3 regions of the Exiguobacterium sp. UBA3968 genome follow, and region 3 is predicted to be linked to each of the others. Evidence: riboswitches for the same ligand, from Rfam matches in the RefSeq annotation. Region 3 holds a riboswitch; each other region holds the start of a gene.
What was found. Region 3 has a riboswitch for S-adenosylmethionine ahead of B3S86_RS00275 (2,3-diketo-5-methylthiopentyl-1-phosphate enolase). Riboswitches for the same ligand answer to the same signal wherever they lie in the genome.
Positions count from the first base shown of each region.

Region 1 (3,278 bases), on a different contig from region 3:
CTTCTTCAAACAGACGATAATCGATACTACAAACAGCAACCCCAAGTTCAAGCAGGCGATCAACGATCGGGCTAAAACAGAACAGATCCTCGCGCTCTCCACGAACGAATGCGCCACCGTGCGCGTAGATCGCGACTGGAAACGGTCCTTCCCCCGGCGGATAATAGAGATCGAGTTGTAAGGTACGGTCTCCCACTTGTTTGTAAGTGAGTGTCCGCGGTGCGAGTTGTTTTTCTGTGATTGGCAAGGCGGGTTCAGTCCACCGAAGTAATGCACCGTAATTGTTCCAGATACTTGCTCCCGCAGCTGCCGTCGTTAGTAGTGCAGCTCCCCCCATTAGCCATGCAGTTTCACGTTTCACTTGATCACCTCCAAAAGACGTATCAATTCCTTCATTTTATTATCCTTTTACCCCGTTTTAAAAGAAGTCGAACGTCTCGGTATTCGTACTTGACGCTTCTCAAACGTTCCGCTATAGTGAAAAAGTCCAAATCGGAATAATTACGTTTTAATAACGGAGGTAACATATAATGAAAAAAATCATTCCTGCTTTAACGGTCGCATTCGCGAGCGCAAGTATCCTCGCAGCTTGTGGATCAAACACCGATTCATCGACTTCAGATGATAAAAAGACGGAAATCTATACATCGACGTTCGCAACAGCTGCCATTGCCCGTGAAATCGGTGGTAATCAAGTCAACGTCAAGATGATCGTCCCACCTGGAGCAGATCCGCACTCCTATGAACCGACGTCAAAGCAACTCACTGAGATTGCCAAAGGTGACCTTTTCCTTTTGACAGGTACGACACTTGAACCCTATTCAAAAAAAATCCAAGAGAGTCTAAAAGGCACGGACGTCCGGTTCGTCGAGACGAGTAAGGATGTCACTTTGCTGGAATCGGATGCTACGCTTCACGCACATGAAGAAGAGGGACATACAGAAGATGAGCATGCGCACGAAGAAGCAGGGCACGATGATCACGCAACTGATGAACATGCGCACGAAGAGGAAGAACACGATCATGGAAAATACGATCCACACGTCTGGCTTGATCCTGTCAACGCCAAAGCAATGGCACGTTCTATCACAGTCGCCTTATCAAAAGAAGTACCAAAAGACAAAGCAACATTCGAAAAAAACTTGAAAGCGTTCGCTCAGCAGGCTGACGCACTCGATAAAGAGTTCAAGCAAGCCGTCGCTGACGGATCAAAAAAAGAACTTCTCGTCACACATGCAGCTTACGGTTACCTCGCCGAACGATATGGTTTCACGCAGCTTCCAATCGCCGGAATTTCCCCTTCCGATGAACCCTCACAAAAGCAACTGGCTGCTTTAGTGAAAGAAGCGCGGATGCATGATTTGAAATACGTCGCGTTCGAAGAAACGGTTTCACCAAAGGTTGCGCGTGTCATCCAAAAAGAAATCGGAGCTAAATCCGTGACGATCCATAACCTCGAGTCGGTGACGAAATCGCAGCAAAACAGCTCGTATTTTAAGTTGATGGAAGAAAACGTCCAGACGTTAGAACAGGCACTTCAGTAAAGTACAGTTGACACGCGTTACTCAATGCGGTACGGTAAGAAACGTGTTTTACAACAATTGAATGACTTCTTTTTATCGCGAGAAACGGAGGGACTGGCCCAATGATGTTTCGGCAGCGGACGATTTGATTCGTACTGTGCCAAATCCAGCAAGCGAAAGCTTGAGAGATAAGAAGAGCGTCTTTATTTCATAAAGACCTCCTTCTTTCTTGCGAAGGGGTCTTTTTTTGTATCTTTGAGAAACGAGGTATCAACAATGAAAGAAACGATTACGCCTAACAAATGGGCACTTCTTCCGCTCGTCGTGTTCCTGGTCCTCTTCATCGGAGCCGGTATCTTCTATGACGATTTTTACAAATTTCCGATTCTGATCGCCGCTTTGATCGCGTTGATCTTTGCTGCAATCATGACGAAAGGATCGATCAATCAAACGGTCGAACGTATCGCAACCGGTGCCGGAAATCCTGATATCATGATCATGGTCTTCATTTTCTTATTAGCCGGTGCGTTCTCTGGAACAGCGGAAGCGATCGGCGCAATCGAAGCAACTGTCAATGCTGCTTTGACGTTCTTACCTCCTTCACTCCTGATGAGTGGGATATTTGTTATCGCAGCATTCATCTCGATGGCAATGGGTACCTCGACAGGAACGATTGCCGCACTTGCTCCAATCGCCTTCGGTATTCATGAAGCAACAGGTATCAACGTTGCGATCGCAGCAGCGTCAGTCGTTGGTGGTTCGATGTTCGGTGATAACTTGTCGTTCATCTCGGATACGACAATCGCTGCCGTTCGGACACAAAAAACGAACATGCGCGATAAATTCCGGACGAACTTCATGATCGTTCTCCCGGCTGCCGTCTTAACGGTCATCTTACTCGCGTTCGTTTCTGGTTCTGGCGATGCGGCAGCAGCTAAAGCATTCGAGTTCTACAAATTAATTCCGTATCTCGCCGTCATCGTCCTTGCACTATTTGGTGTCAATGTCATTCTTGTTCTCGTCGGTGGCACATTGCTCACTGGAATCATCGGTATGATCGACGGTAGCTTTGGCTTAAGTGGGTTCGTCCTTTCGATGTCTGAAGGAATGATGGGCATGGCAGAGATTTCCATCTTGACACTCCTCATGGGTGGTCTCGTCAGTTTGATCACGTTCAATGGCGGAATCGCCTACTTGAAAGAGACGTTGACGCGCAAGATTTCACAGCGTCGCGGTGCTGAATTCAGTATGGCAGCACTCGTCAGTGCGACGAACCTCGCAACGGCGAACAATACGATCTCGATTCTCGTCGCTGGACCACTCGCGGCTGAAATCGCTGATACGTATGAAATCGACCGCAAGAAATCAGCGAGTATTCTTGATATCTTCTCTTGTGGTATTCAAGGCATCATTCCGTATGGGGCACAACTGCTGATCGCAGCAGAGTTGACGAAGACAGCTTCACCAGAACTGATTCCGTATCTGTTCTATCCGTTCCTGCTCTTCGTCTGTGGATCGATTGCCATCATCTTTGGTTTCCCACGTCCGAAAAAATCAGTTGCTCAACAGGAAAAAATCTCTTCTTAACCAACGACAGGTCCGATCATGGTGATCGGACCTGTTTCATTATTTTTTCTGCTTCGCTTGTCGTTCTAAAATCAAATACGCGATTGCTGGAAGTGGAAACTGAAGGAGTCCCGCGCCTCCCCATACCCACGGGTTACGTCCTGATTTTCGTGCACTGAAAAATAGGCT
Region 1 covers NZ_DGCW01000007.1:14,043-17,320, forward strand. Annotated here, with positions in the region: gene B3S86_RS12825 (alpha/beta hydrolase) at 1-361, opposite strand, end outside; gene B3S86_RS12830 (metal ABC transporter solute-binding protein, Zn/Mn family) at 531-1,544, shown strand; SAM riboswitch class I at 1,614-1,718, shown strand; gene B3S86_RS12835 (Na+/H+ antiporter NhaC family protein) at 1,800-3,110, shown strand; gene B3S86_RS12840 (hypothetical protein) at 3,150-3,278, opposite strand, start outside.
Region 1: linked by a shared signal. The riboswitch ahead of B3S86_RS12835 (Na+/H+ antiporter NhaC family protein) and the one ahead of B3S86_RS00275 (2,3-diketo-5-methylthiopentyl-1-phosphate enolase) in region 3 are both predicted to bind S-adenosylmethionine.

Region 2 (3,278 bases), on a different contig from region 3:
CGCGTTCTTTATTTGGATCGCTGAGAATATCGTGACGTTCTTTAAAGGGTGGGTCTATCCACATCAGGAAAGAGGATGGGAAGTCGTTGATCTCGGAAAGTTGTCTTCTTGGTTCCTGCTTGTGATCATCACGGTCCTGATCGTCATCGTCGCGAAATACAAGCAACAGGATCCGGCTGTGGAGATATATCAGCGTACATAGACGAAAAACATGACATTTCGTTTGCGATGAAGCGCTTCGATGTTCAACGTTCGTTCTAACATGTGGACGACAACTTGAGCGTGTTTGGCTCAACCAGTGACGAGACGGGAAATTATTGAAAAAAGAGTGAAACATTAGAAGTTTTAAGCCGTAGAGTAAGGTGAGAACTTATTTTTCAAGGAGGACCTTACTCATGTCATCTCAATTAAAGAAAGCAGCGAAGGAGTCGCTCAGCGGTCGTTGGGGATTTGCAGTCCTAGCTTTTCTGCTGTTTAGTATTATTCAGGGTGTTCCTAATTTATTTGGATCGGATATCGATGAGCCGTCTAGTAGTATAGATCTCGTTGTATCATTGGTGTCGATTTTATTGATTCCAGTAGGAGTCGGTTGGACATGGATTGCCATGTCGATTGCTCGTGGCGAAGAAACGAAAGTGACGGATTTGTTTGAGCCATATGGTATGTTCCTGAAAGTGGTGGGGCTGGCCATTGTTCAGTTCATCTTTATCGCGCTCTGGACGTTACTCTTAATCATCCCTGGTATCATCAAGTCATTCTCTTACTTGTTGACGTACTACATCCTTCGGGATGAGCCGTCAATCGGTATTCTCGAGGCAATTACACGCTCACGGCAACTCATGGATGGACACAAGATGGAAGCATTCTTGCTCTTCTTATCGTTTATCGGTTGGGCGTTGCTTGTTATCGTTACGCTTGGTCTTGCTGTCCTATGGGTCGGACCATACTTCAGTGTCACGCTTGCCAAATTCTACGATCGTATTCGTGGGGAGCAGGCGCCAGAGCAGACATCAGATTTCGTCGCACCATACTAATTCCGAATCCCGACACTACGTCGGGATTTTTCTTTGGAATAAATCCGATAGGAAAAGACGGTTTAATGGTTGCTTTAGTTCAATGAATTCTGTACGATGAATGCAACACATCTTATCTAGAGAAGTCGAGGGACTGGCCCGAAGACACTTCAGCAACCCCGCTATGGCGGAAGGTGCTACTTCCAGGAAGGAATACCTTCTGAAGATAAGAGCGGACAGGACAAGATACCGTCGCTCTTTTCGAACTTCGAAAAGAGCGTTTTTTTATGATAAGGGGGACGATGGAGTGGAGTATGGTTTTTGGTTACCGATTTTTGGGGGATGGCTACGTAACGTCGAGGATGAACAGATGCCAGCGACATTCGATTATGCGAAACAAGTCGCACAAACAGCTGAACGGATCGGCTTCTCGACGACGTTGATTGCGGAATTGAACTTGAACGATATCAAAGGCATCAAGGAACCGAGTCTTGAGGCATGGACAACGGCAGCGGCGATTGCTGCAACAACAGAACGCCTTGAAATCATGACAGCGGTTCGTCCCGGGTTCCATAATCCGGCGACGACGGCGAAGATGGCGGCAAACATCGATCAGTTGAGTGGAGGACGATTTACGCTCAATGTCGTCTCGGCCTGGTGGGCAGAAGAAGCAAAACAATACAACGGTATTTTTACTGCACACGATGAACGCTATGCCCGAACGGAAGAGTTCGTCACGGTCATGAAAGGACTATGGGCAGATGCGTCACCGTACAGCTTCTCCGGCAATCACTACACGATCGAACAGGCAGAACTCCATCCGAAACCCGTCCAGCGTCCGGGGATTAAGCTCTACGCTGGTGGAGAGAGTGAAGCCGGAAAACGGACGATCGTCGAACATTGTGATGCCTACGTCATGCATGGAGGCACTGTTGAAGAAGTAGCTCATAAAATCAATGATATGAAAGTACGCCGGGAAGCGACGGGACACGCACCGCTTGAGAGCTTCGGTCTTGCTGCCTACATCATTTGTCGGTATACGGAAGAAGAAGCGCTTCTTGAGTGGCAACGCATCACGGACGTCAAGGAAGACAGCGCCGGTTATGCCGGTTATCAAGATTTCATCAGTAAATCGCAACTCGAACAACAGGTCGAACGAAATGATTATTCCGTCTCGAACCGTGGTCTGCGACCGAACTTGATCGGAACACCAGAACAGATTGCCGAACGGATTCTAGCGTTCGAAGCCGCTGGTGTCACGTTGCTCTTGTTACAATTCTCACCACAACTTGAAGAAATGGAACGCTTTGCCCGTGACGTAATGCCACTGGTCGAAGCGAAACGAAAGGTAGGTCAACAATCATGACAAAAATTCATATTCTCCACGAAAACCAAGAATGGACGGATCATCTCATCAAACGTCTCGAAGAACTCAAGTTGCCGTACGAGCAGTGGCACTTAAATGAAGGAATCGTACCGTTAGATGAACTGCCGCCAGAAGGTGTCTTTTACAGTCGTATGAGTGCGTCTTCGCATACGCGGGGGCATCGTTATGCGCCAGAGTTGACGGAAGGGGTCCTCGCTTGGTTAGAAGAGCATGACCGCACTGTCTTTAACGGAACGCGTGCGCTCCGTCTTGAAGTCAGCAAAGTTAATCAATACACAGCGTTACGTAAGGCTGGGATTCGTGTACCAAAGACAACGGCTGCTGTCGGACGTGATCAAATCGTACAAGCAGCAAAAGAAATCGGTGTTTCGTCATTCATCACGAAACATAACCGTGCCGGGAAAGGTCTCGGCGTCCAGTTATTCCATTCGATTGAAGCACTTGAAGCTTATCTCGATGGTTCGACATTCGACGAACCAGTCGATGGCATCACGTTGATTCAAGAGTACATCCAAGCACCAGAACCGTACATCACGCGGTGTGAGTTCGTAGGTGGAAAATTTGTCTATGCGGTCCGAGTCGATACGTCGGAAGGATTCGAACTTTGCCCAGCTGATGCGTGTGTGATTGACGACTTGTTTTGCCCAGTTGGTGAAGAAGCGCCGCAAACACCGATGAAGTTCCAAATCGTTGAAGGCTTCGATGATCCAATCATTGAAAAGTACGAAGCGTTCCTCCAAGCGAACCAGATTGCGGTCGCAGGTATCGAGTTCATTAAGGATGCGTCAGGTACGATCTATACGTATGATGTCAATACGAATACGAACTATAATTCCGATGCCGAAGCTGCTGCAGGACGCTACGGCATGCTTGAACTG
Region 2 covers NZ_DGCW01000007.1:147,129-150,406, reverse strand. Annotated here, with positions in the region: gene B3S86_RS13500 (DUF817 domain-containing protein) at 1-202, shown strand, start outside; gene B3S86_RS13495 (DUF975 family protein) at 396-1,034, shown strand; SAM riboswitch class I at 1,144-1,246, shown strand; gene B3S86_RS13490 (LLM class flavin-dependent oxidoreductase) at 1,321-2,379, shown strand; gene B3S86_RS13485 (ATP-grasp domain-containing protein) at 2,376-3,278, shown strand, end outside.
Region 2: linked by a shared signal. The riboswitch ahead of B3S86_RS13490 (LLM class flavin-dependent oxidoreductase) and the one ahead of B3S86_RS00275 (2,3-diketo-5-methylthiopentyl-1-phosphate enolase) in region 3 are both predicted to bind S-adenosylmethionine.

Region 3 (3,278 bases):
CGTCCGAATGGCGAGGTTACCACTCGTACCAGGGAACCAATCGCGCGCTGCAAGTTCTTGTTTGATGGCGCGTAGTTCTTCATACCGTCGCATGAATGTCATATCGTCACCTCCGATCGTGCTAAATCATGAACGATATCGTGGAACGTCTCAAAAGGTGTATAGGCGATATCATTTTCTTCACACAACGTGATCAGATAATCACGGGCATAGACACGATCCGCTTGTTTTGCGAGTTCGAAGTCCGTCACTGAGTCACCGATGACGATGATGACGTCATCGTCTTTGCATAATGTACGGGCAACGGATGTTTTACAACAGCCGCATCCATTCGTGCAATGGACATCGCAGGCGTGTGGCCAATCGATGTGGACGAATGGACCACTGAAATCGGCAATGTTACAGTAAATCTGCTCTTGCTCGAGGAACGGTGCTAAGATCGGTTCGACGAAAAAGTCCATTCCACCGCTAACAATCGAAAAATGGATTCCTTGACGACGACTGTACTGAAGCAACTCCGAAAATCCTTCGCGAATGACAGCGCGCTCCATCAAGAAATCAAGATAGTCCGCTTTACCGTCGGACGGCAGAAGCGCGAACATCTGCCCGACACCACTTTGGATCGATAACGTCCGGTCGAGCACGCCACGTTTCAACGGTTCGAAGTCATTCACTGGCGCAAATACCTCCATGAGTGCAATGATGTTATCCTGCATCGTCACGGTACCGTCGAAGTCACAAAGAATTCGTAAGGTCATGACTTGATCCCCCAAGCGTCGAGCGCGACTCGTAATTCTTCATGTCGTGACGCAGCATTCGATAGGGATTCATTTGCGAGTGCCGCATCAAGTGCTTGACGAAAAGCGATAACACCAGCCGCAGCACCTTGCGGATGACCATGTACGCCACCACCAGCGTTGATGACGGAATCGATCCCGAAGTCGCGTACGAGTTGAGCAACGAGTCCTGGGTGAATACCGGCTGAAGGGACAGGGAAAATCGCTTTCGTCTGACCGAGGCGAGTCGCTTCGACCGCGATGCCGCGGGCGACGTCCTTCGGAAGAGCGACATTGCCGTAAGGTGACGGGAATAGTGTTAAGTCTGCACCAGCAACGCGCGGTAATGTGCCAAGTAAGACAGGCGCTGCAACACCGTGGTTCGGGCTAGCAATCAATGCACCGCTGTAAGCCGGATGATTGAAAATGGGAACGTTGATCTCCGGATCACTTGCCAATTCACGTAAGACGTCGAGTCCGTATGTGAAGGTATTCAACAAGAAAGCAGTTGCTCCAGCGTCAATCAATCGTTTGGCTTGATCCTTGAGCGTAAAGACGGGACCACTAAGTGTGATCGCATACAACGCACGTTTACCGGTCCGGTGGAAATGAGCATCGATAACCTCACGTCCTATCCGTGCCCGATCAATCGTCGGTGTCAACGGATTGTCATATAGGATCTCATCGTCCTTGACGAGATCGATCCCACCAGCAAGTTGTCCTTCGAGTTGATCACGAAGGAACGATAAATCGCGTCCGATGACCCCTTTGAAGATGCTCATTAACAGTGGACGATCTTCGACACCAATCAAGGAACGAACCCCTTCGATCCCGAACTTCGCACCTGGAAAATCCGACGTGAATGTATCGGGTAGTAGCAGTTCTGTTAATTTGATTTCACCGTCGAGTGAGAGTTTCCCGAAGACGGTCGTCAAGATCGCAGAAAAGTCGCGCGATACATTGTGTTCCGGGTAACGAATCGTGATATAGCCTTTACCGTCGCGCTCTTCCGTATGTACGACTTCTCCTTTGAATGAGGCGAGTTGTTGTTGCTCAAGATGATTCAGCTCCGTCCAGGAACCAACCGTCAGACCAAGCGCGAGTTGTTCGGCGCGTTGCTCCAGTCGATCGCGGGCGGTCAATTGATAAGTAGCTGTGATGTAAGCCATGTCTTTCCTCCTTCAATAAAAAAATGGTCTCTTGTCAGCGACAAGAGACCATGAATGATTCGAACGTGGACTCTTATCTGTCAGCTTAGTAGCTGCAAGAATTAGCACCGTGCCAAAAGGTCGGTTGCTGCGACATCGTAGGGCTTGTCCCTCCGTCTGCTCTTGATAAGAATTGGATGAAATTGTGAAATCTAATTGCAATTTTTACATGAGAGTCACGACTTGTCAAACTATTTTTAGAAAATTTATTTTTTTGAAAATACTCTTTCTATATATGGAGCGAAAACGATATCCGTTTCTGCTTGATTTCGATTTGACAGCAGGGAAGAGGATTGCGTAAGATTCAAATCAATATCACACACGACAACTACATACGACTCTTATCGCGAGTTGGCAGAGGGAATTGGCCCGATGACGCCGCAGCAACCGACCACTTGGCACGGTGCTAAATCCAACAGACGTTTCGTCTGAGAGATAAGAGGACGCAGTGACTTTCCTGCGCCTCTTTTCGATGACGAAAAGAGGCGCTTTTTCGTGTATCACATAGGGGGAACTGAGATGACATACAAAGCATTTACAGAACAGGACGCGATCGAACGGGTCCGCTCACTAGGACTGATCGGCGACGGAACCGTCGAAGCAGAAGAGATTGGCGACGGCAATCTGAACCTTGTCTTTCGAATTCGAGAAGGTGAACATCGATTGATTCTAAAACAAGCACTCCCGTACGCGAAAGTCGTCGGTGAGAGCTGGCCACTATCACTCGAGCGGGCGTGGATCGAGCAATCCGCACTCCGTGAATTCGCCCGGCATGCCGTGCCGTTCGTACCGCGTGTCTTTCATGCTAGTCACGACGAGGCGTATACGGTCATGGAAGATCTTTCACATCTGACAATCGTTCGAAGCGGTTTACTCGCAGGTGAACAGTATCCGTTGCTTGCGGAACATATTGGTTCTTATCTCGCTCGGACTTTATTCCATACATCGGACTTTGCGCTTGGTCCGGTTGAAAAAAAACGCGTCGCCCGAACGTACTACAATCCGGACTTGTGCGACATCACGGAAAAATTAATCTTCACGGATCCGTTCCATGACGCGGAGACGAACGAGATTGAAGCCGGGCTTGAAGAAGAGGTGGCACGTCTGTGGGCGGACGATGAGTTGAAACGCGAAGTCGCAAAACTCGAAGCGCTTTTCATCACGAAAGGAGATGCGTTGCTACACGGCGATCTACATACAGGAAGCATCTTTGCTTCGGCAACAGAAACGAAAGTCATCGATCCAGAATTCGCCTTTTATGGTCCATTCGGATTCGATGTCGGACAGTTCATCG
Region 3 covers NZ_DGCW01000004.1:17,990-21,267, reverse strand. Annotated here, with positions in the region: gene B3S86_RS00285 (methylthioribulose 1-phosphate dehydratase) at 1-102, opposite strand, end outside; gene B3S86_RS00280 (2-hydroxy-3-keto-5-methylthiopentenyl-1-phosphate phosphatase) at 99-758, opposite strand; gene B3S86_RS00275 (2,3-diketo-5-methylthiopentyl-1-phosphate enolase) at 755-1,945, opposite strand; SAM riboswitch class I at 2,016-2,117, opposite strand; SAM riboswitch class I at 2,323-2,426, shown strand; gene mtnK (S-methyl-5-thioribose kinase) at 2,504-3,278, shown strand, end outside.